Regions from separate parts of the Vibrio sp. YIC-376 genome, predicted to be linked through region 1. Evidence: predicted binding sites of a transcription regulator. Region 1 holds the regulator's gene; each other region holds the start of a gene.

Region 1 (8,028 bases):
TTCCCGATGTAATCACTGAATGAGCGAATACCAGACTTTCCACAAATACTGAAACCAGCATCTTCTATCCATTGATAGACTTCTTCTGGCTTCAATCCTTTTTGCGGCTGTAGTTTAAATCTTTTTCGGTGAGGCATGCCGTCCAAAATATGAGGAATGTTGCCACACACCACGTTTTTATAGACTAAACCATGGTGGTTGTAGAACATCACTGATGCAATACCCCCCGGTTTAACTTGTTCCAATACCGTTTCGAGTGCGATCTTAGGATCGACCAGCCACTCCATCACGGCATGAAACATAACAAGATCCACCTGTCTTTCCATGTGCTCGCCAATGGACTGTACAGGTGAATGAATCAGGCGATACTGCTCAAGCAAACCATTATTTTCAATATCCTGTTTGGCTAGTTGCAGCATTTCCGAAGATAGATCACATAAAGCTACACGATGTCCGAGCTTAGCAAGCTTTTGAGACATTTGTGCTAAACCACCACCCGCATCCAATACTTCAAGGGGTTGCTGCTCAGCGTCTAATTCACTTAGAATCTGTAGAAAATCTTCCCACACAATGATTTGGCGGATCTCTCCTTTATCGGAGCCGTATATATTTTTTGCAAATTTGTGGGCGATATCGTCGAAATTGCGGTCTTCTGTCACTTCTGCTGAGTTATCATAACGGATTGTGCCGCTATTCTGGCACAAGGAAAGCAGGAATAAAGAGGGGTACCCTCATTTTTATTATCAATTGATGTTTTTTCGGACTATTTGTGTATGTTTGAGCTGAAAAAAGTAATGTCAGCCTTGCTGATGCCCCTACCAGCACTGTTGCTGATAGGCTTCTTGGGCCTTGCTCTCATTAGTTTTACCACTAAACGTAAAACTGGCTGCTTCGTTGTATTATTCTCTCTAGTTGGCATTTTCCTTGTTGCCTTCCAACCCGTTTCAACCAAGCTTCTTATGCCATTAGAGCGTGAGCACAAAGCATTTCTGCCAGTTTCTGGCACAATCGATTACGTCATGGTATTGGGAAATGGCCACGTTATCGATGACGAAATTCCACCGACTTCTCAGTTAAGTCGTGCCGCACTGATGCGTCTAAGCGAAGGTATTCGTATCTTACGAATGTACCCTGGCGCAAAGTTGATTTTATCTGGCTATGACGGTGGTTCCGAAATCAGTCATGCGCGTATGATGGCGAACGTTGCTCTGGCGCTTGGTGTTGCGAAATCCGACATTATTTTATTGGAAGATGCGAAAGATACCTGGGAAGAGGCACGTCAGGCTGCGGCGTTTGTCCAGCAAAAGGAAATCGTTTTGGTTACCTCTGCCAGCCATATGAGCCGCGCACTGTATGAATTTAATGCAGCAGGTATTAGACCGATCCCAGCCCCTACAAACTTCCTGGCGATTGAAGAAGTGAATCAAGCTTGGGAAAAATACTCACCAAAGGCTCGTTACTTAGAGCAAACCGAGCTCTTCTGGCATGAGTATCTTGGCAGTATCTGGCAACGCCTGAGAGACACGGTTGGCGAGACACCAATGGTAGAGCCTCAATAACTAAATGCGCAGAGTGCATTACTTAAGGTAATTTAACGGAACAAAAAAGGAGAGCAACTGCTCTCCTTTTTCTTGAGTCTGTTTTTTGGGTTTTAATCACCAGCAAACATGTAGCCTTCACCGTGAACCGTGACAAAAATTTGTGGGTTCTTGGGATCAAACTCCATCTTGGCGCGCATACGTCGAATCAAGACATCAATGGTACGGTCGTTAGGCGCATCCACTCGATGACTAATCATATTCAAAATACGTTCACGACTTAGGACCTGATTCGGGTAAGAGGACAACGCAACCAAGAGTTCATACTCAGCTTTGGTTAGTTTGACTGGCTCACCATTGCGGCTTAGGGCGCGACGTTGAATATCAAATGTCCACTCACCAAAACGAACAATGTGTTGTTGATTCGTCTCGCTTGTCGATTTACTCGAACCATTGCGCGCGGTTGAAATACGCCACAGCAGGTTTTTAACGCGAACCAATAACTCTCTGAGCTCAAAAGGTTTCGTGACATAATCGTCCGCCCCCATTTCCAGGCCAACAATTTTGTCGATGCTATCCGTGCGTCCTGTGACTAATATGATGCCAATATCCGATTGGCTACGTAATTCACGTGTAAGCATCAGGCCATCTTCACCCGGCAAGTTAATATCCAGCATGATAAGGTCAACATCACCAGCTTGCAGCACTTCACGCATTTCTGCGCCACTCTCTGCTTCACTCACTGTGTAACCTTCGTTTTGGAAATATCCCGCAAGCTTACTACGCGTTACAACATCATCTTCTACGACTAATACGTGATAGCTCATTTACGCCACTTTCTGTCATTTTATTATCCGAGATGTATTCTATTCATAACTATTAACATTTCTAGTCACTGGCACATTAAAAAGCAAGATTTCACGCTTTTGTTGATTCAAAACAAGCTTGCTGAACACTGTTAATAAACAGACACATTTGGCCATAAAACATAATAGTTGTAGTTATTGCTGTTCATTTTAATTGATTACACTTAAAGGACATCCGTTATTGATTTTATGATGCTATACATAAAGCATCATTCAGGAGCCTAAAATGCAAGAAGTGAAAGCTTTTAATGAAAAACGCGCCGAAATTTACTGGTGGTTTTCTAGCTTGTTCGCCAAAGAACTGACAGACAAAGAACTGGAAGCTTACCACAGTGTTGAAATTCGTAGCTTTTTAGCTGGCTTAGGTGAAAATGAATCGCTAAAACCTTCCGTTGATGCCCTGGTAGATGCACTGAACCGCTTGCAAGATCGTGAAGACGCTCAGCTCGAACTCGCTGCTGACTTTTGTGAACTGTTCTTAAAAACAGAAAAGTATGGCGCTCTGCCTTACGCTTCTATGTACATTGGTGAAACCGGTTTGCTTAATGATAAGCCAGCGGAGGAAATGGAGAAGTTGATGGCTGAGTTCGGTGTACAAGTGGACGACAAACTCAACGAACCTGCCGATCACTTAGCAGTAGAACTCGATTTTTTAGGAAACATGATCATCCGTTCCAACGAGTTTGAACAGGAAAAGCATATGGAAGAAGCTTTCTCAAAACAAAATGACTTCATTGTGCATCAACTCTTATCGTGGCTGCCACAATTCGCAGCGAAATGTAAGCAGCTGGATGATTTCGGCTTCTACGCGAACGTCGCGCAACTATTAATTGCATTTTGTAAACTGGACAGTACTTACCTTCTTGGTGAATAATTGCCGCCAATTATTGGGAGCCTGTTTTTAGGCTCCCCATTTTTATTCGTTTGCCCCTAATCTAGTTCCAATCGCTTGCTTTTTTTTGCAATCAAAATGTGACTTCAAAGACACAAAACTGCTGCTGAAATTATTGCCAGCCAGTCTACATAGGGCTAAAATGTGAACGCAAACGATTAAATATGATTTTTATGTAAACCGCTGAAATAAAGCGGTTTTTGTGTTTTCTTAATAGGTTGACGATCTCTTCTTCGTGCAGTCGAAAAAGGTAGGACAACTCAACCGTATTGCTACAAACCTTCTACCGATTTCGGAGCTATCACTGCTAATCATACTCAGCATCAACGTTTTAGTTGCGCTAAGTTTACAAAAAGCATTCAGCAAAAGGTTTTATACTCCACGGTATATTAGTAGCTCGATACAGGACACCATTTATGGCCACTATAAAAGACGTTGCTCGATTAGCCGGCGTTTCTACTACTACAGTCTCGCACGTTATCAACAAAACACGTTTTGTTGCAGAAGCAACTCAAGAAAAAGTAATGAAAGCTGTTGATGAGCTTAATTACGCGCCGAGTGCAGTTGCTCGTAGTTTGAAATGTAACTCAACTCGTACCATCGGTATGTTGGTAACTCAATCTACTAACCTATTCTTCTCAGAAGTCATCGATGGTGTTGAAAGCTACTGTTATCGTCAAGGTTACACTCTTATTTTATGTAATACCGGCGGTATCTACGAAAAGCAAAGAGATTACATTCGCATGCTGGCTGAAAAGCGTGTTGATGGCATCCTGGTTATGTGTTCAGACCTAACGGAAGAGCTAAAAGAGATGCTTGACCGTCACGCTGACATTCCAAAAGTAGTCATGGATTGGGGTCCAGAAAGCTCTCAAGCAGACAAAATCATGGATAACTCAGAAGAAGGTGGCTATATCGCAACCAAGTATCTGATTGACAACGGTCATACTGATATTGCCTGCTTAAGTGGTCACTTTGAAAAGCTAGCGTGCCAAGAACGTATTATGGGCTTCCGCCGTGCAATGGCAGAAGCGAACATACCTGTAAACGAAGATTGGATTCTTGAAGGTAACTTTGAGTGCGATACGGCTGTTCTCGTTGCAGACAAAATTACAGCAATGGAACAACGTCCAACAGCAGTATTCTGTTTCAATGACACAATGGCATTGGGCTTAATGAGCCGATTACAACAAAATGGCATTAAGATCCCCGACGATGTTTCCGTGATTGGTTACGACAATATCGAGTTGGCCGAATACTTTTCTCCACCACTCACGACGATTCACCAACCGAAACGTCGTGTCGGTAAAAATGCATTCGAAATTCTACTGGAACGAATTAAAGACAAAGAACACGAAAAACGCATTTTTGAAATGCAGCCAGAACTGGTCGTTCGAAATACAGTGAAGAAACTCAATTAATTGACATTAAGCGCTCTCCGGAGCGCTTATTTTTCGTCTCAACATAAGCCTTATACTCAATATCATCAGCGATCAAAAAGTTAAATATTAGGTAAGTTGCTGTTTTATTTGTGCGTAATACTTTTCTTACAACCATACCTTTCATTAAAAAACCCTTGCCTCACAAATGCATCACGACGCATAATTTTAATGAATTTTCCTGAACCAATATCACACTTTATTAGCTAAAATGTGATGTTAATTCAAGAGACGAAGTATTCTCGACATGTCACGCACAGGGCAAACCATCCGAAAGGGTGGGACGCAAAGCTTCCGGCCTGAACCATTTGATTAAATGGAAGGTAGCGGGGTTACCGATGGCAAATATGCATATGATGAGTTTACCCTATAATGACATTGTTTCTGCATGTATTTGCTATTCTCTCGGACCTGACTTTTGGTGGCGTAATGTTAATTACACCGAGATAACACATCATGGATAAACCGATACTCAAAGATTCTATGAAGCTATTTGAGGCACTTGGTACAATCAAGTCGCGCTCAATGTTTGGTGGCTTTGGACTTTTCGCTGATGAGACGATGTTTGCACTAGTTGTGAATGATCAACTTCATATACGAGCAGACCAACAAACTTCATCTAATTTCGAGACGCAAGGACTCAAACCCTACGTTTATAAAAAGCGAGGGTTTCCGGTCGTTACTAAATACTACGCGATTTCCAACGATTTATGGGAATCAAACGAGCGTTTGATAGAAGTAGCAAAGCAGTCGTTAGCACAAGCCAAATTAGAAAAAAAGCAACAAGCCAGTAGTAAACCTAACAGATTGAAAGATTTGCCTAACCTAAGGCTGGCTACTGAACGAATGCTAAAAAAAGCTGGTATTGAATCAGTAGAACAGCTAGAAGAGGAAGGAGCACTAAGCGCTTATAAAGCGATACGTGATTCCCACTCAGCTAAGGTAAGTATTGAGCTTCTTTGGGCCTTAGAGGGCGCAATTAACGGCACTCACTGGAGCGTCGTACCTCAATCTCGAAGAGAAGAACTGAAAAACGCGCTTTCTTAACAAGTATTCAAATATTATTCTAAAAACCGCAAGCCTAGCCTGCGGTTTTTTTTTGAAATATTTTTAGGTCATAGCCTGTCTATTAGTCTGAACAACAACCATTAACTACAAATTAAAAACCACATTTTCCTGAACATCTGTTAAGACTTTTAACTAGGGGTAGCCCAACTGGAGTGCGCACATGAACAAAAAGCTAATTTTTGGGTTAATACTGCTCTTAACGGTAACTCTATTAGCCGTTAATTTTAGCCAGCACCTAACGTTGGAGAACGCTAAAGCTCAACAAGAGGCACTGAATGCCTATATCGAACAAAATTTTATTATTGCAACGACCCTCTATTTCTTCGCTTACATCGCTGTCGCAGCGTTCTCTATTCCCGGTGCAGCAGTCGTTACTCTATTAGGTGCTGCCCTATTCGGTTTTTGGACAAGCTTAGTTTTGGTCTCTTTTGCCAGTACAATCGGAGCTACCCTTGCTTTCCTGAGTAGCCGATACCTATTAAGAGACTGGGTACAAACCAAGTTCGGAAAAAAGCTCACTGCGATCAACGAAGGTGTCGAAAAAGATGGCTCGTCCTATCTGCTCTCATTACGTTTGATTCCCGTCTTTCCTTTTTTCCTGATCAATTTATTGATGGGATTAACTCCGATGACCGTTGGCCGTTTTTATCTCACTAGCCAAATTGGTATGCTCCCTGGGACAGCCGTTTATCTCAATGCAGGTACACAATTGGCAAACATTGAAAGTGTATCAGATATCGTCTCTCCTAGTGTTTTAGCTTCATTTGCTTTGCTGGGTCTGTTTCCTATCATTGCCAAATGGGTGATGAAGAAAGTAAGACCCACAGACACTCAACATAATGGAAGTTCTTGATGAAAATATTTATCGCGAACAACCCTGCTGAAGCGCATATCGTTTGTGAGCTACTTAAAATGGAGCAAATACATTGCGAAGTTAGGGGAGAAGGCATTTTCGGTCTAAAAGGAGAACTGCCATTTAGTGATGATACTGACCCGTATGTCTGGCTATTCGACTCAGAGCAACAAATCAAAGCAATGGCTATTGTTGCGGCTTACCAAACACAGGCTCAGCCAAATACTTACCAAGATTGGCAGTGTCCTGAATGTTCAGAGATGAATGAGGGGCAATTTGGCGCTTGCTGGCAATGTGGGTATCGAATAGACGAAAGGTCCTAAGTAATTAAGGGGTTAGGTCCTAGGTCCTAGAACCTTATAAATTACACCACTAAACTTTGTTGCTTGATGAACTCAATCGAATGCTGATTGAAGTCTTCCGGACGCTCGACATTACAAACGTGACCGCAGTTTGGGATTTCATGCAATACACTAAGTTTATGTGCCGCTACCATCTCTTTAACTGGCTGGATGAACATATAATCCCTGTCCCCCATCAGGTAGAGCGTTGGAATATCTAATTCCCGGTCTTTAAAGTACTTCATCAACGGGTTTACATCTGCCGCCAAAATAAACCAGCGCTTAAATTCCTTTTGACAAAGCTTTTTAGCTTCTCGAATAAACAAGTGACGAGACTCACGCTGATTACGCTGTGGCATCACGATATAGGCGAACAGTTTATACAACCACATGTACGGCAAGATATGTTTGCCAAAGTTACCCAGCTTTACCAGTATTTGTGAGCGAGTGTTGAGACGAGTCACCGCCCCACCCAATACCATTGAATTAACCCGCTCCGATGCCAACTCTGCAATATTTCGGACGATGATCGTGCCTAACGACATCCCGACAAAGTGAGCCGATTGAATTTTCAGATGATCCAATACTTTTAAAATGTCTTGTGTGACTTCAGTAAACGTATAACGACTCGTCATCAGCTCTTTTAACAACTGGTTTGATTTACCGTGCCCTCTTAAATCAATCAACAACAAATTAAAGTGCTGCTTATAAGCTTTAATTTGCTTAAACCAAATCGAAGAGCTGCCACCAGCACCATGCACGAAAACGACCCACTCATTACTGGTAGGGTGCAAATAGGTTTTATGGAAAAGTAGTGGCTGAGTCATATACCAAAGTAAAAAACAAGTTTATCAATTGAGGGAGACAATCCTACCACACTCCGCCCACTCTAGATAACTAAGGCACCTGAACTGGTGCCTTTTGTTACATTTTTAGGTTAGCTTATATGGCATCAATGCGGAATAAAAAGCTTTAACGCTGAGTGGTAAAGCTGCAAATATTCTTCAGCTGCCTTTCGCCAGCAGAAGTCT
Region 2 (8,028 bases), on a different contig from region 1:
AGTTTTCCAGACTGTTGGTCATGATCGCATCAGAGTGGCTGGCATTATGTACTCGCATGTGATTAATCGCGTCTTTCACATCGGTAACGACTTTTACACCTAACGTGTAGCTTAACCATTCTGTATCGAAATCACCTTCGCCCGCATCGCGAATCTGTTTCGCGTCACTCATCAGTGCTTTTGCTTTTGGCTCGGCAACGAACGTTACTTTATCGTTCATGCGTTCTACCAGCATTGGCAGAAATTCAGCCGCAATCTTTTCATGTACCAACAACGTATCCAGTGAGTTACATGCAGATGGACGCTGAACTTTTGAGTTTTCAACTACGCTAAGTGATTTCACAAGATCCGCTGATTCATCAACAAAAATATGGCTGATACCAAATCCGCCAATGATGACAGGAATTGTGCTGTTTTCTTTGCACATTTTGTGCAGGCCAGCACCACCACGAGGAATGATCATATCCACGTAGTCGTCCAGTTTTAGCAACTGTGACACGAGCTCTCGGTCTGGCTTTTCAATGTACTGAACTGACGCAGCAGGCAGATTCGCTTTTTTAAGCGCAGACTGAATAACTTTAACCAGTTCCATGTTTGAGAAGAACGTCTCTTTACCACCGCGTAGGATGCTCGCATTACCGGTTTTCAGGCACAGTGCCGCGATATCAATTGTCACGTTTGGACGCGCTTCATATATCACGCCGACTACACCTAGAGGGACACGACGACGAGACAATGACATGCCGTTTTCTAGTACTTTGCTGTCGATTTCACTGCCAACAGGATCGTTTAGACTGATCACGTTACGAACATCATTCGCAATACCTGTCAGGCGCTCATCATTGAGAAGAAGACGATCTAATAACGCATCAGTCAGACCTGCTTCGCGACCAAGTTCAATATCTTTTGCGTTAGCCGCCAGAATAGCCGCTGAATTTTGTTCCAGCTCATCAGCGATAATGGCCAGAGCTTGGTTTTTTTGTGAAGTTGACGCTGTCGCCAATTCGAAAGCTGCATCTTTAGCAGCTTTACCCATGTTCGTTAAATCCACTTTGCTTTCCTTAATTTCTATTCCTGAATGACGACAAGATCATCACGGTGAATAACTTCTGAACCGTAATCATGGCCCAAGATCAAGATGATATCTTTACTGTGCTTACCAGAAATTTTTGCCAGATCGTCACTTGAGTAGGCGCTAATGCCACGCGCGACTAATTTACCGTGGGAGTTCGTTACACGAACAACTTCACCACGAGCAAAATCACCACTTACTTTCGTCACGCCTTTGGCTAACAAGCTGCTGCCAGTACCCACAACGGCATTCACAGCACCATCATCGATAATGATATCGCCCGATGCAGTTGGACCAGCTAAGATCCAGCGCTTACGGTTTTCCAGTGCTTCAGAGCAAGGTAAGAAACGCGTCCCTTGTGGATGTTCACTCAATGAGTCCACAATCACGTTGATTGCACTACCCGCAGCAATGATAACTTCAATACCTGCGCGACGAGCAATGTCTGCGGCTTGAAGCTTGGTTGCCATACCACCAGTGCCCAGCGTTGTACCACTGCCACCTGCAATTTTGCGCAGTGTGTCATCAATGGTTTTAACTTCTTTGATCAGCTCTGCATTCGGGTCCTTACGCGGATCCGCAGTAAACAGCCCTTTCTGGTCAGTGAGGAGCATTAATTTATCTGCACCACATAAAATCCCCACTAGAGCAGACAGGTTGTCGTTGTCGCCAACTTTAATTTCACTTGTTGCTACGGCATCGTTCTCGTTCACGATAGGCACAATGTCATTCGCGACCAAAGCATTGATGGTATCGCGCGCATTGAGGAAACGTTCACGATCTTCCAGATCAGCACGCGTCAGCAGCATCTGGCCAATCTTAATGCCGTAAATACTAAACAAAGACTCCCAAGTTTGAATCAAACGTGTTTGCCCTACTGCAGCAAGCAACTGTTTGCTCGCCATTTCGTTGGGCAGTGCGGGGTATCCAAGGTGTTCACGGCCTGCTGCAATTGCACCAGACGAAACTATTACTACTGAATGGCCTTGTTTCTTAAGCGCTGCACATTGACGCGCCAGCTCAACCATGTGAGCACGATCTAGCGCTAATGTACCGCCTGTCAGCACACTTGTACCCAGTTTCACAACGACAGTTTGTGGTTGCGAAACAACTGCATTTTGTTGATTCGTTGTCATGATGTCTTCTGAAGTGAAAAACAAATAAAGAGGATGTTTTAACAATCAAATGGGGATTTAACAAGAGAAAAGGTGCGAAAACGCACCTTTTTGTTTTGTAGCAAAAGAAAAGGGTCAAATTAAGCGAAGTCAAAGGACTCTGTGTGGTATTCGACCTCTAATTTGAAGTTCTCTTCTAAGGTTTCAATTAGCTTTTGATGGAAAGTACTTTGCGTCAAGTAAACTTCCTCGACGGTCTTACTCGGCAATGCTTGGGATTCCCATTGCCCTTCTTTGTTGTACTTGCCAATGTGGTATTTTGCAGTAAAGCCCCCTTCAGTGGACTCTAAATCCATCCACCAGCCCCAAAACTCACGTTTTTCAGGTGATTTCTTATCGTCAACGCAAACCGATAAACAATCAAAGTAGTAACATCCTTCTTGTGATTGTGGTTCACGTAGATAAGGCCCTATCGCCTTTAGCTTCGACATTAAGCGAAAGTGTGTTGGCCCCTGAGTCGTCTCTGACATATGAATCTCCGTTTCCATAATAAATAGTGAATACTCAAGACTATACCCAAATGACTTCAAGATGTGGGGTTCAGAGCGTTGTTACTGGCGCAAGTTCGAGGAAAATAACGCAGTGAAATAGCCAGCTATTTCCAAGTTATTTGACGCTGAAATCGTGCCAGTGACACGCTCCCCATGGGCGAGTTGTCTTGGCTAACAGACTTTGTTAACGATTTTTAATTTAGAACCCTAGACCTTCAAATCGTTGTCGCGTCTGTGAACCAAGTCATTCTCACTGAACCAATCATCTCGAGGTTATTTGGGTATCATTATTATTTTTAAATTTCATGAGCTTAATTTTTGCTCAAGTATCCACTTTAACTGAATGGCAAGGTTTGTCATCTTAATAATTCATCTTCTAACCACTTTATGGCTAAATCGAGGGATTGCTCATAACCTTTTGAAATTGACTTAGCGCTGATTTTTTTCGCCTGTCCGTACTGACTAAACAGCGCAACCAACTGGTTATCACTATACGGTGAGACCGGATCTCCCTCCAGGCCTAATGCCAGAATTGGCACCTTAGTTCTACGGTTAGTTAGAAAGCCTTGAACTTTCAACGACCACGCTTTCATTTGCCCTGCCATACTGTTGATATCTACGACACTTTTACCCAATCTCGATGCAAACAGATCCAGATACATCTTCGGCATTTTCTGCAGTTTCGCAGGCGAGGAAAACAGATCATGCACTGGTGCTCCCAAAGCCACACACGCTTTGATCTTTTCCTGCTCTATAAATGAGAGGCGCACCATGGCATTGCCGCCAAAACGAAAGCCAACTAAGCCGACTTTATGATGATCAACATAAGGAATCGAGTAGAGCTCATTTAAAACCGCCTGGTGAAGACAACTCGTATCTTCGGTTAAAGGCCAGTGAGAGCTGTATCCTACTGAAGGCATATCGACGGTCACCATCGCAATATCTCTAGGTGCTAAACGATTTCGGAACAATCGCCACATATCCGTTTGCAAACTGTCTAGGCCAGCACTGACCATAACAACGGGCAATTGTTTGTCCGTTCTCGGCAAATGTAAGTTGGCAATGATTTTGCGATTTTGGTACGGCACTTCAATCTGCTTGATCGTGTATTTGGTTTTCTCGGCCGCTTCCGAATACGCTTTGTTAGCCAGAACCTGAGCCTGCAACGCCAAATTGTCATTCTTCAAATGAGGGTAACCCGCAATGCTAAAACACAGAGATGCCCTAAAAAGCTGCTCTGCCGCCTCTTCACCTTGTAACTCCTCAGAGCGTTTTTGATGATGCATGCCCAATTTGATCCACTCGAATGTCCAGTTACCACTGTGGTAACCCATTACGGTGTCTAGCCAGTCATCGTTAGTGCGAGAGTGCGGCGAGGAGGCTATTTTAGATAACACCTCTTCTATCTCTATAGGAGGTACACCTTGCCATGCCCATTGCAGACGTAGCAAATGACGATACCACGCGCGGTCGCCCATCTCTTCTCGTTCATCGAGGATTTTTTGGCTCGATGGCATGTACTGAGTTAGTCCAGAGGTTTCTTTTGCTTGCTTGTGGTTCACAAACAAAGTTTCAGAGAGGTTTTTACTGATATCTTCAGACATATGAAGAATCCTAGGCTATTTGCAATAGATATAATGATAATAAAAAAAATGCCCCTAAACAGGGGCACTTCTCAATATTCTTTTGACTGCAATTATTTTTGCTTGCGATTTACAGGTTCAACATACTGGATTGACATATCCCATGGCTGTTCAATCCACGTATCTTGTGCAATATCAACCACGTAATCGTCAAGTAACTCTTTACCAGATGGCTTCGCACATACAGCAATTAATTTTGCTTTCGGGTACATTTCACGTAGTTGACGTGCAGTATCACCACTATCTACTAGGTCTTCAACGATTAGGTAGCCTTCACCGTCACCTTCTGGAGCTTTAAGCACAGACATGTCACGCTGATGGTCGTGGTCGTAGCTTGAAATACAGATAGTATCCACATAACGAATGCCTAGTTCACGAGCTAGGATAGCGCCAGGAATTAAACCACCACGGCTTACTGCCCAGATACCTTTCCATTGCTCAGCTGGCATTTGTTTTTCAGCCAGTTCACGACAGTAAGTCTGCATCGTATCCCAAGTGATAATGAATTTTTTACTCATTGTAATAACCTAATAATTTGAAAATATGCATCCCCAACATTGAGTCGAATGACCTTTAAGCTATACATTCAACTAACATCTCAAACTGAACGAGACGGGGCTTTTAGCTGCGCAAACGATTATTCTACCGAAAGCCAATTTTAATACCAATGGTGATATCAAATTTCTCCACATTTATACCCAAATGACGTCAAGATGCAGAAAAATTGATTTCGGTGAACAACGTTAAAACAAAAGGCCAGTGCGAACGAGTGCCCGCACTGGCCTTTTTCGAAATTGAATTAACCTACAAGGTATTTCACGATGAAGATGGCAGACATGACCCAAACACTCATCGATACATCACGACCTTTACCACTAAATAGCTTAATAGCAGCGTAAGAGATAAAGCCTAATGTGATACCTTCAGCAATTGAGAAGGTTAGTGGCATAACAAGGCATGTTACAACAACTGGAGACGCTTCAGTCAAATCACGCCAGTCGATGCTTACCAGACCAGAAAGCATTAGAATCGCGACGTAGAATAGTGCACCTGAAGTTGCGTACGCTGGAATCATACCTGCAAGAGGTGAGAAGAACAGAGCCAGCAGAAACAAAACACCAACAACAACTGCTGTTAGACCTGTACGACCACCAGCAGCAACACCTGCAACACTTTCAATGTAAGACGTCGTGTTTGATGTACCTAATAGAGCACCTACAGAAGTTGCAGTTGAGTCAGCAAGCAGTGCTTTATTCAGACGAGGGATGTTACCATTTTCGTCCGTCAAACCCGCTCTCTGAGAAACACCTACCAGCGTGCCTGCTGTATCGAACAAATCAACAAATAGGAAAGCAAAGACCACTGAGATCATGCCAACTTCAAATAAGCCTGAGAAGTCTAGTTGTAAAAACGTTGGCGCAATGCTTGGAGGTGTTGACATAACACCGCCCCACTGAACATCACCAAATACAATGCCTAGACCAGTTACGGTAAGAATCGCAATCATTACCGCACCTTTCACGCTGCGGTGAACAAGTGAAATAGTCAGGAAAAAACCAACCGATGCTAGCACTGCTGGTAGCGAGGTAATGTGCCCCATAGAAACCAATGTAGCTGGGTTATCAACCACAATACCGGCATTTTTGAGTGCAATGAACGCAAGGAATAGACCGATACCAGCCGAGATACCTGTACGTAAAGAGTGAGGAATTGAGTTGATGATCCACTCACGAATTTTGAAAATACTCAATAAAATAAACAGAAGACCAGAAACGAATACTGCTGCTAGCGCTACCTGCCATGTGTAGCCCATACCCAACACAACAGAATAGGTAAAGAATGCGTTAAGCCCCATGCCCGGAGCCTGTGCGATCGGGTAGTTTGCAACTAAGCCCATGATGAAACAGCCGATAGCTGCTGCAAGACAGGTCGCAACAAAAATAGCACCGCGGTCCATACCAGTGTCAGAGAGGATTGCTGGGTTTACAAAAATGATGTAAGCCATGGTGAGGAAGGTAGTAATACCCGCGATGATCTCAGTGCGCACATTTGTGCCATTTTCACTAAGTTTAAAGAGCCTTTCGAGCATGATCGAATCCTGTTAAAGGTAAAAAGTAAACGGTTGCGTAATCGATTGGTGGGGATTATAAAGTTATCAAATAGCAAATTCTAGATAGATTTTTCACTCTAATGGGATTTTTTTGCAGGATATGAAACCCGTCGGCTAGCATTTCAAATGCACTGTAAATTTAAGTATTAAGAAACAATAAGTAGCAAATTTAGATACAAAATATCTAAAGGGTGCAAACTGAACGATGTACTAAACTTTCAGCTGGAAACACCGACTTTTCAGATAAATTTTAAGCGGAATAAGTGAAGAATTGGAATAACAAAGACAAGCGATAAAGGAATCGGCACTTAGAGGTGAGAATTTAGCCAGACGACAGAAATGAACATAAAAAAACGCCACTCAAATTGAGTGGCGGCGAATCATGTCAGCACTATTACTGAAAAAAAATTCCAAATTATAGGGGTGAACAAACTGTTCAAGTCACATGCGTTGACTACTAGTCATCATCCAAAGAATGAATCAGTAACCAAAACTTGTTGGGTATACAAAGTTGCCGGTATAAACAGATTTGCTATTCCAGAACATTGCACTCGGTAAACCTTTCATAACTATCACCTTCTCTATCATTTAAATCATTCGTTGATTTCTCGGTTCCCTGGAGGCGATAAACGGACTCATCCTTTGAGCATTTCATTCTTCTCTCTGAAGATGGTTATAAATATACCACCAAGAAATTAAATTACAACACTTTTGGTGATTTAAATCACAAAAAATTCCAAACAAAGCTCACCTTTCAACCTTAATGTAATTTAATTACAGAAATATGAATAAGACCATCTTTTGCGCATATGATAATGGTAGCATCCAATTTTCACCTTGTTCATAAACTGTGACAATAGAGGGAGAAATCCTTATATAGACGACTACTAGTCACACTCTTCAAATGGTATTCTTGCTCTAATTCCTATCAAATATCATTAGTATTTTCTACTGGATATATACAATTTTCAAATAAGATATTTGGTAAATTAGATCAAAAGGAGCTTTACGTGTCTGAATTCCACTCTGAAATCAGTACCTTATCACCTACCCTGCTATGGCGTTTTTTTGATAAGATTTGTTCTATTCCTCATCCATCGAAGCATGAGGAAGCACTCGCACAATACATTATCAACTGGGCGACAGAGCAAGGCTTAGATGTTAGTCGCGATCCTACCGGTAACGTATTCATCAAAAAGCCTGCAACTCCAGGTATGGAAAACAAAAAAGGCGTGGTTCTTCAAGCACACATCGATATGGTGCCGCAAAAGAACGAAGAGACAGATCACGACTTTACTAAAGATCCAATTCAGCCTTATATCGATGGTGAATGGGTTACCGCAAAAGGCACCACCCTTGGCTCAGACAACGGCATTGGTATGGCGTCTTGTCTTGCGGTTCTTGCTTCTACTGAGATCAAGCATGGTCCAATTGAAGTACTTCTGACGATTGATGAAGAAGCAGGCATGACTGGTGCTTTCGGGCTCGAATCAGGCTGGTTAGAAGGTGATATCCTGCTAAACACAGACTCAGAGCA
Region 3 (8,028 bases), on a different contig from region 1:
ACTAAAAGCCCTGTATGCTCAACTCGGTTTCTCATCAGTTCGTGACATGATGCGTACTAAAGAAAGCGAATACAAAGAATTAGGCTTAGATGATGAGTCAGTCAGTGATGAGCAACTGTTCGAAGCAATGGCACAAAACCCAAAATTGTTTGAACGTCCAGTAGTGGTAGCAAACGGCAAAGCAAAAATCGGTCGCCCACCAGAGCAAGTGTTGGATATTCTATAAATGGATTGCCAGATCCTTATTTTGTATTTCAGCCGTCATGGCGCAACAAAACAACTGGCAAGACAGATAGCAAGAGGAGTCGAATCGACTCCTCAATGCCAAGCAATTTTGCGAACAGTTGAAGAATTGTCACCTCACTCACATACCCCTTCCGATCCAATTGTTACTCTAGAAGAACTGAAAAATTGCGACGGCCTCGCGTTTGGCAGTCCTGTTTGGTTTGGCAATATGGCAGCGCCTCTAAAGCACTTCTGGGATCAAACCACTCCTTTGTGGGTGAGCGGTGACTTAATTGATAAGCCAGCTTGTGTATTTACCTCATCATCTTCGATGCATGGTGGGCAGGAAACGACGTTACAAAGCATGATGACGCCATTATTGCATCACGGGATGATGCTACTTGGCATACCTTATGTGGAACCCGAACTACACTCAACGATCTCTGGTGGAACACCATATGGCGCAAGCAGTGTAGGAAAAGATCCAAGTCTTACCAACGACGAGGCTCGTCTGGCTCAGAAACTGGGTAAACGACTGGCAACAGCAGCATTAAAGCTCAAAGGCTGTTAGTAAATTCAAGGATAGTAAATCGATGTCTGAATCTTTTGACCAACCTGCACTTGGTGCCCAAACTAAAAGCTATCGATATCTGGCTTTATTTGGCAACTTGGCTTTATTAGCGTGGGTAGCAATCTGGCAGCTCGCTTTATCGCCTCACCCTCACTTAAGCAGCACAACCTTAGCAATTGCATGGTGTATACCCTTATTACTTCCTCTTCCGGGCATCTTGGCTGGAAAACCTTACACTCATGCATGGGCCAACTTCGTGCTAATGCTGTACTTCCTGCATGGACTAACCATCCTTTACGTCGATGATGGGGAACGTTGGCTAGCGGTAGTTGAACTGGTGCTGACTACTTTTGGTTTCATTGGCAACATTCTGTTTGCGCGAGCGAGAGGCAAAGAGCTCGGGCTTAAGCTCAAACGCTTATCCCAAGTAGAAAAAGAAGAAAAAGCCAAATTCAATAAATAAGCAATTTCAAAGTGTCAAAAAAAGAGTCGCGATTTGCGACTCTTTTTATTATTTTAGAATCATTAGTATTTTAAGAACGTTGGCTAGCGGTCCACTCGTAGATTACATCATACTGTTCTTGTGTTGGCGCGATAATGACAGACTCTGATTCCTGCTCCTCTTGAACCGGCACTTCAGCCGTCACAACGTCTGAATTTAATTGTTCTTCTTCCGCCAATGTTTCCGTTGGTATTGGCTCTTGCGTCGCCTGCACAGGACGTACCTCTTCAACTGGCTTAATCGGCTCTTCATACACCGCTAACTGAGAAATCGATGACGCTTCTTGTTCAAAGGCCTGTTTTGATGCCAATAGATGAAGCCTAAGCGTCAACTCATTACCTTGAACACGTTTAATCTCGCTACCCGCAACAGAGTTGAGCTTCTTCAACGCACTTTCTAAACGGAAGAAATCTGAGGCAGAAGTAATGTTAACGACTTTCATCGTAATGCCCTCAGAAGACTCGCCAGAGACTACAACGGCACTCTTGCCTGCGTAATAATCGGTAATGCCATCTACCGTTGTTGTAATGGCATCAGCCCCCGAAGCAGAACCACTACGTGGGGTGCGTTGAGAAATAATAATTGCAGATGGTGATTGATCGTAAAGAGTCCAGCGGACTTGATCGCCTTGTGCACGCAACACAAGTACGGCGTCAACTGGGTAACGTTGGCTGGCCTTAGCAATTGGTTCAACAAAACCGCCCCAAAGATCGGACACATTCACGCCCGTGACATCTTCAAAATCGCCCACAGGAATGGTGATTGGTAACCCTCTCGCTTCTGCAGCGGAACGCAGCGCCGCAATGTTTGAAGAATCTGAGTGTTCCCAGGCAACGGTGCGATCATAAGCCTGCTCTTCTACTACCCAGACAAGGATATTAGGGCGGTGAGGTGACCACGAAGGTAATTGTGCTTGCGTTAGAAGAGAGTGAATCTGGCCACCATTAAAGCGCATCTTTAAACTTGATTGACCATTGACTTGCCCGTAACCAAGTTGAGAAATGTAACTGGAACTGGAGTTCAAAGCTTTTTGAATAACCGGGTTGCTTAAAGAAGATTGTGAACCAGTTGCTCTAACAATCACATCTTTCATACCCTGTTCTCTAGCCAAAGACTCACCGTTTTCCTGTTCACTATCGATGACGACTTCGGCATGATAGATATCTACCTGAGTTGATGCATACACTGGCAGGGACAACCAACCTATCAATAAAAGAACTAAATAGCGCATAGTTTTCATTTTCCTCTAAACAAGAAACTGCATAATAAGAAACTATCAAACCCGGAGCAAGGCGACCCAAATGTAAATAGCTTGAAATATGACCAACTTAGGCCACTTTCGGAACGACCTTTAGAGTACATTAACTAGCCACCCTTTTTCCTTAAGTGCCTGATTGCTTATTCGGGAAACGAATGAACACATAAATGTCTCCACGATTACTTATCTAATGCAAGAAACGCGACATTACACCCTTTTCTTTGCGGCGCATCTAACAAAATATGAATTTCAGCTCATAAAACAGACACTTTTGCAAACTAGCCACTCTCAAAACATACTTTGTCCACTTAAAATCATCGAAAAATTTGATCTGAGCATTGTCGCAAACGTTTGCTGAGTGATACTATTCGCCGGATTTGTCTGCGTATCTTTAAATAGGAAATGATTATGAAAAATGCGTTACAAGGCGCTCAGATGCTCTTTGTCGCTTTTGGTGCTTTGGTACTCGTGCCCCTTCTGACAGGACTCGATCCAAACGTAGCACTCTTCGGTGCCGGTGTCGGTACCCTCCTCTTCCAATTGATCACTAAACGTTCTGTCCCAATTTTCCTTGCCTCTTCTTTCGCGTTTATTGCTCCTATTCTGTTCGGTATCCAAACATGGGGTATCGGTGCAACAATGGGTGGCTTAATGGCAGCAGGTATGGTGTATATTGCACTTGGCGCAATGATCAAAATTCGTGGCGTAGACTTTATCCATAAGATTCTGCCACCTGTGGTTGTTGGCCCAGTTATTATGGTTATCGGACTTGGCTTAGCACCAACAGCCGTTAACATGGCGATTGGTAAAACAGGTGATGGCGCCGCTCAACTGGTCAATGGTGATGCCGCCATTATGATTTCATCAGTGTCACTGCTAACGACCATTGCATTGAGCGTGTTTGCGAAAGGTTTCTTGAAGCTAGTACCAATTGTTGGTGGTATTTTAGCAGGTTACTCTGTGTCTCTCGCATATGGTGTGGTCGACTTTACTCCAGTTGCTCAAGCCGCGTGGCTGGCAATGCCAAACTTCACAACGCCAGAGTTCAACATCAACGCGATTCTATTTATGATTCCGGTGGCGATCGCTCCCGCGGTAGAACACGTGGGTGACATACTGGCCATTTCAAATGTGACTGGCAAAGACTACCTTAAAAAACCTGGCCTGCACCGCACAATCGCGGGTGACGGTTTAGCGACTATGGCTGCAGCTATGGTTGGTGCGCCACCAAATACAACCTATAGTGAAGTGACCGGTGCAGTTATGCTGACGAAAGCATTCAACCCGGTGATCATGACGTGGGCAGCGGTGACGGCTATCATTCTGGCTTTGGTCGGTAAGCTAGGCGCTATCCTACAGACAATCCCTGTGCCTGTAATGGGTGGCATCATGATCCTACTGTTTGGTTCTATCGCAACTGTAGGTTTGAACACGCTGATCAAAAACCACGTGGACCTGCACAAATCTCGTAATCTGGTTATCGTTGCTGTTACGCTAGTATTTGGTATCGGCGGCATGGCTTTCGGTATTGGCGAATTCAGCCTGCAAGGCGTTAGCTTGTGCGGTATCGTGGCGATCATTCTAAACCTGATTCTTCCACACGACCTAGGTGAAAACCACGTTGTAGATAACGCTCAAATCGAAGAAGACAAAACAAACTAATTTGCCGAATCAACTTAGACACATACAAAAAAGGCTTGGTATTAACCAAGCCTTTCTTCTTTGTTCACAACTGATTAAGCGTGTTTTGTGCGCTTATTTAGTACCAAAAATCTTATCGCCCGCGTCACCAAGACCAGGAACGATGTAACCTTTGTCGTTCAGCTTCTCATCAATTGCCGCTGTGTATAGTTCAACGTCTGGGTGTGCTTTTTCCAGCGCTTCGATACCTTCTGGAGCCGCAACCAGAACAAGAACTTTAATCTGATTACAACCTTTCTCTTTCAGAAGGTCGATAGTCGCGATCATCGAACCACCAGTTGCCAGCATAGGATCAACAACCAGCGCGATACGCTCATCGATGTTAGACGCAAGCTTGTTAAAGTATGGTACTGGCTCTAGTGTTTCCTCGTCGCGGTAAATACCGACTACACTGATACGTGCACTTGGCATGTGCTCAAGAACACCATCCATCATACCCAGGCCAGCACGAAGGATTGGCACTACTGTTACTTTTTTACCTTTAATTTGGTCAACTTCTACTGGACCATTCCAACCTTCGATAGTAACTTTCTCAGTTTCAAAGTCTGCTGTCGCTTCGTAAGTAAGTAGGCTACCGACTTCTGTCGCTAATTCACGAAAACGCTTTGTGCTGATATCACCTTCTCTCATTAGACCAATTTTATGTTTTACTAGAGGGTGCTTTACTTCAACAACTTTCATGTCCATCTCCGGCTATAGTTGGCTATATTTAAACAAACCTTCAGATTATACACGATTTCCACTAGGAAATCAGGATATATGACTAAAGAAAAAAACTCGCGCAAACGTTTGCTATCTGTAATTAAGCACTGGTAGAATAGCGCCGTTTTCATATCCAACTTAAATACCGAGGACTTCCCTGTGAGTGGTAATAACTCTTCTCTTAGCTATAAAGACGCTGGTGTAGATATTGATGCAGGCAATGCGCTTGTAGATCGTATTAAGGGTGCGGTTAAACGTACTCGTCGCCCTGAAGTGATGGGTGGTATCGGTGGTTTTGGCGCTTTATGCGAATTACCGACGAAATACAAACAACCTGTACTGGTTTCTGGTACCGACGGTGTAGGTACTAAACTTCGCCTGGCACTGGATATGAACAAGCACGATACCATCGGCATCGACCTTGTTGCTATGTGTGTAAACGATCTAATCGTGCAAGGTGCTGAGCCATTGTTCTTCTTAGATTACTACGCAACAGGTAAGTTAGACGTAGACACAGCGGCAGATGTTGTTTCTGGTATCGCGGATGGCTGTGTGCAAGCTGGTTGTGCACTTATCGGCGGCGAAACGGCTGAAATGCCTGGAATGTACGAAGGCGAAGACTACGACGTTGCTGGTTTCTGTGTTGGCGTGGTAGAAAAAGAAGATATCATCGACGGCACTAAAGTTGCAGTCGGTGATGCCCTTATCGCTGTAGGTTCTAGCGGTCCACACTCAAACGGTTACTCACTGGTTCGTAAAATCCTTGAAGTTTCTGGTGCTGACAAAGATGAAGTACTAGACGGCCGTACTATCGGTGAACACCTTCTTGAACCAACTAAGATTTACATCAAATCAGCACTTAAGATGATTGAGAAGCACGACATTCACGCTATCTCGCACATCACTGGTGGTGGTTTCTGGGAAAACATCCCTCGCGTACTACCTGAAGGCACTAAAGCAGTGATCGACGGTAACAGCTGGGAATGGCCAGTGATTTTCCAATGGCTACAAGAAAAAGGTAACGTAGAAACCCGCGAAATGTACCGTACATTTAACTGTGGTGTTGGCCTAATCGTTGCCCTACCTAAAGAACAAGCTGAAGCAGCAGTTGCACTTCTACAAGAAGAAGGCGAAAACGCATGGGTGATTGGTGAAATCGCTCAAGCGGAAGCAAATGAAGAACAAGTTGAAATTAACTAACTTGCGATTCTCGCTCAAAAAATAAAAAGAATGAGGACACTAGGTCCTCATTCTGCTATCTGGAACTCGAAAACCATTTCAATAGTAGGTAATTTAGAAAACCTACAATAGTAAGGCAGTCTCAACATCATGAAAAACATAGTGGTCCTCATTTCTGGTAGTGGCAGTAACCTACAAGCGATACTGGAAGCATGTGAAGCGAATATGCCTAACGCACAAGTCGCTGCCGTTTTCTCAAATAAAGCGGATGCTTACGGATTAGAGCGAGCGAAAAAATTTAATGTTGATGGCCATTTTGTCGATCCAAAGGCATTTGAATCACGCGACGCATTTGATGCTGAGTTAATGAAACAAATCGATCAGTACAAACCTGACGCTGTCATTCTGGCCGGTTACATGCGCATTCTCAGCAGTGAGTTTGTCCAGCATTACATGGGCAAAATGATCAACATTCACCCTTCCCTGCTGCCAAAGTATCCAGGCTTGCACACCCACCAGCGTGCAATTGATGCAAAAGATAAAGAACACGGCACCAGTGTTCATTTTGTGACGGAAGAGCTAGACGGTGGCCCAATTGTTCTGCAAGCAAAAGTGCCTGTTTTTGAAGATGATGATGCGGAAACACTGGCAGCGCGCGTGCAAACTCAAGAGCACACCATCTATCCAATTGTGACTAAGTGGCTGGTTGAAGACAGACTGAAGATGCTCAATGGTAAAGCTTGCTTAGATGGAAAAGAACTCGGTGAGCACGGCTACGCCGCCGCTGAAGATGAAGAGTAGTCCTCTAACTCTTTCTCGCAGATTCAAAAAATCAAAAAAGGCAGTCTTGATGACTGCCTTATAATTAGCTAGAAAGAATTGATTATTCTAGCGGTTCGGTCGGAGCTTGATTACCCGGCTTTGGCGCTGCAAACGGCACATTGGTGAGCTCATGAGCATTGTTCTTCATTAGCTCTCCTAAATGAAACAGACCATATTCGCCTGGCTTCATTCGCTGCCATGCTTCATTACCTGTCAGAGGTTGAGTAGCAATCACTGACACAATATCGTTCGGTGTGGTCTCTTCCTGGAAGTTAATCTCCACATCTTCATCAAGTAATGCGGCTTTACCAAATGGTGCGCGTCGCGTGATCCAATACAGATGATTAGTGCAATAGGTCATCACATATTCACCATCACTGAGCAGCATATTGAACACGCCTTTCTCTCTCAGCAGATCACAACATTCAGCAATATAAAGAAAGACCGATTCCATATCCTCAGGAGGCTCTGGATATCTTTCTTCCATTTGCTTAAGCAACCAACAAAACGCCAGTTCACTGTCGGTCTGACCTACCGGACGATGCCGTCCTGTGTAGAGATCCTGATAATCAGACAACTGACCATTGTGAGCAAATGTCCAATACTTACCCCACAATTCGCGTGTGAATGGGTGAGTATTTTCTAAATTGACTCCGCCACGATTCGCCTGACGAATATGACTGACAACCGCACGGCTTTTGATCGGATAGTTCTGAACCAGTTCAGCTATTTTGGAATCGCAACTTGGCGTAGGATCTTTAAAAGTCCTAAAACCTTTCCCTTCATAGAAAGTGATTCCCCAGCCATCACGGTGTGGGCCAGTTCTGCCTCCACGCTGCATCAACCCTGTGAAGCTGAAACAGATATCCGTTGGAACATTGGCGCTCATGCCGAGCAATTCACACATGGTTTAACGAACTCCTTACCTATACAGCCCAAAAGAGGCTGCGAAAAACTTATTCCATCTCTTTCTCAATTAGTTGAATGATGATGTGAATAATCTTAATGTGCACTTCCTGAATACGGTCAGCGTAGCCAAAGTGAGGTACACGAATTTCAACGTCGGCC

What was found. Region 1 encodes PurR, which represses purine synthesis genes. Its sites were predicted from a motif close to TNANGNAAACGTTTNCNTNA; they were not measured.
Region 2: the regulator PurR is predicted to act here: its motif matches at 6,492-6,511, upstream of WJM94_RS09700 (NCS2 family permease).
Region 3: the regulator PurR is predicted to act here: its motif matches at 2,896-2,915, upstream of WJM94_RS14450 (uracil-xanthine permease family protein).

What each region holds. Positions count from the first base shown of each region.
Region 1 is NZ_JBBWFK010000011.1:27,832-35,859, forward strand. Features, by position in the region: gene cmoM (tRNA uridine 5-oxyacetic acid(34) methyltransferase CmoM) at 1-659, opposite strand, end outside; gene elyC (envelope biogenesis factor ElyC) at 774-1,559, shown strand; gene torR (two-component system response regulator TorR) at 1,652-2,365, opposite strand; gene torD (molecular chaperone TorD) at 2,631-3,278, shown strand; gene purR (HTH-type transcriptional repressor PurR) at 3,713-4,717, shown strand; cyclic di-GMP riboswitch class I at 4,986-5,075, shown strand; gene WJM94_RS18685 (TfoX/Sxy family DNA transformation protein) at 5,192-5,782, shown strand; gene WJM94_RS18690 (TVP38/TMEM64 family protein) at 5,964-6,656, shown strand; gene WJM94_RS18695 (putative signal transducing protein) at 6,656-6,979, shown strand; gene WJM94_RS18700 (alpha/beta fold hydrolase) at 7,021-7,824, opposite strand; gene glgA (glycogen synthase GlgA) at 7,950-8,028, opposite strand, start outside.
Region 2 is NZ_JBBWFK010000004.1:162,852-170,879, reverse strand. Features, by position in the region: gene WJM94_RS09725 (glutamate-5-semialdehyde dehydrogenase) at 1-1,051, opposite strand, end outside; gene proB (glutamate 5-kinase) at 1,069-2,208, opposite strand; gene crl (sigma factor-binding protein Crl) at 2,328-2,717, opposite strand; gene frsA (esterase FrsA) at 3,095-4,342, opposite strand; gene tet(34) (oxytetracycline resistance phosphoribosyltransferase domain-containing protein Tet(34)) at 4,435-4,899, opposite strand; gene WJM94_RS09700 (NCS2 family permease) at 5,181-6,470, opposite strand; gene WJM94_RS09695 (aminoacyl-histidine dipeptidase) at 7,502-8,028, shown strand, end outside.
Region 3 is NZ_JBBWFK010000007.1:69,148-77,175, forward strand. Features, by position in the region: gene arsC (arsenate reductase (glutaredoxin)) at 1-226, shown strand, start outside; gene wrbA (NAD(P)H:quinone oxidoreductase) at 227-796, shown strand; gene WJM94_RS14440 (DUF2069 domain-containing protein) at 819-1,259, shown strand; gene WJM94_RS14445 (DUF2066 domain-containing protein) at 1,330-2,529, opposite strand; gene WJM94_RS14450 (uracil-xanthine permease family protein) at 2,965-4,218, shown strand; gene upp (uracil phosphoribosyltransferase) at 4,312-4,938, opposite strand; gene purM (phosphoribosylformylglycinamidine cyclo-ligase) at 5,119-6,159, shown strand; gene purN (phosphoribosylglycinamide formyltransferase) at 6,289-6,939, shown strand; gene WJM94_RS14470 (class II glutamine amidotransferase) at 7,022-7,867, opposite strand; gene lpcA (D-sedoheptulose 7-phosphate isomerase) at 7,917-8,028, opposite strand, start outside.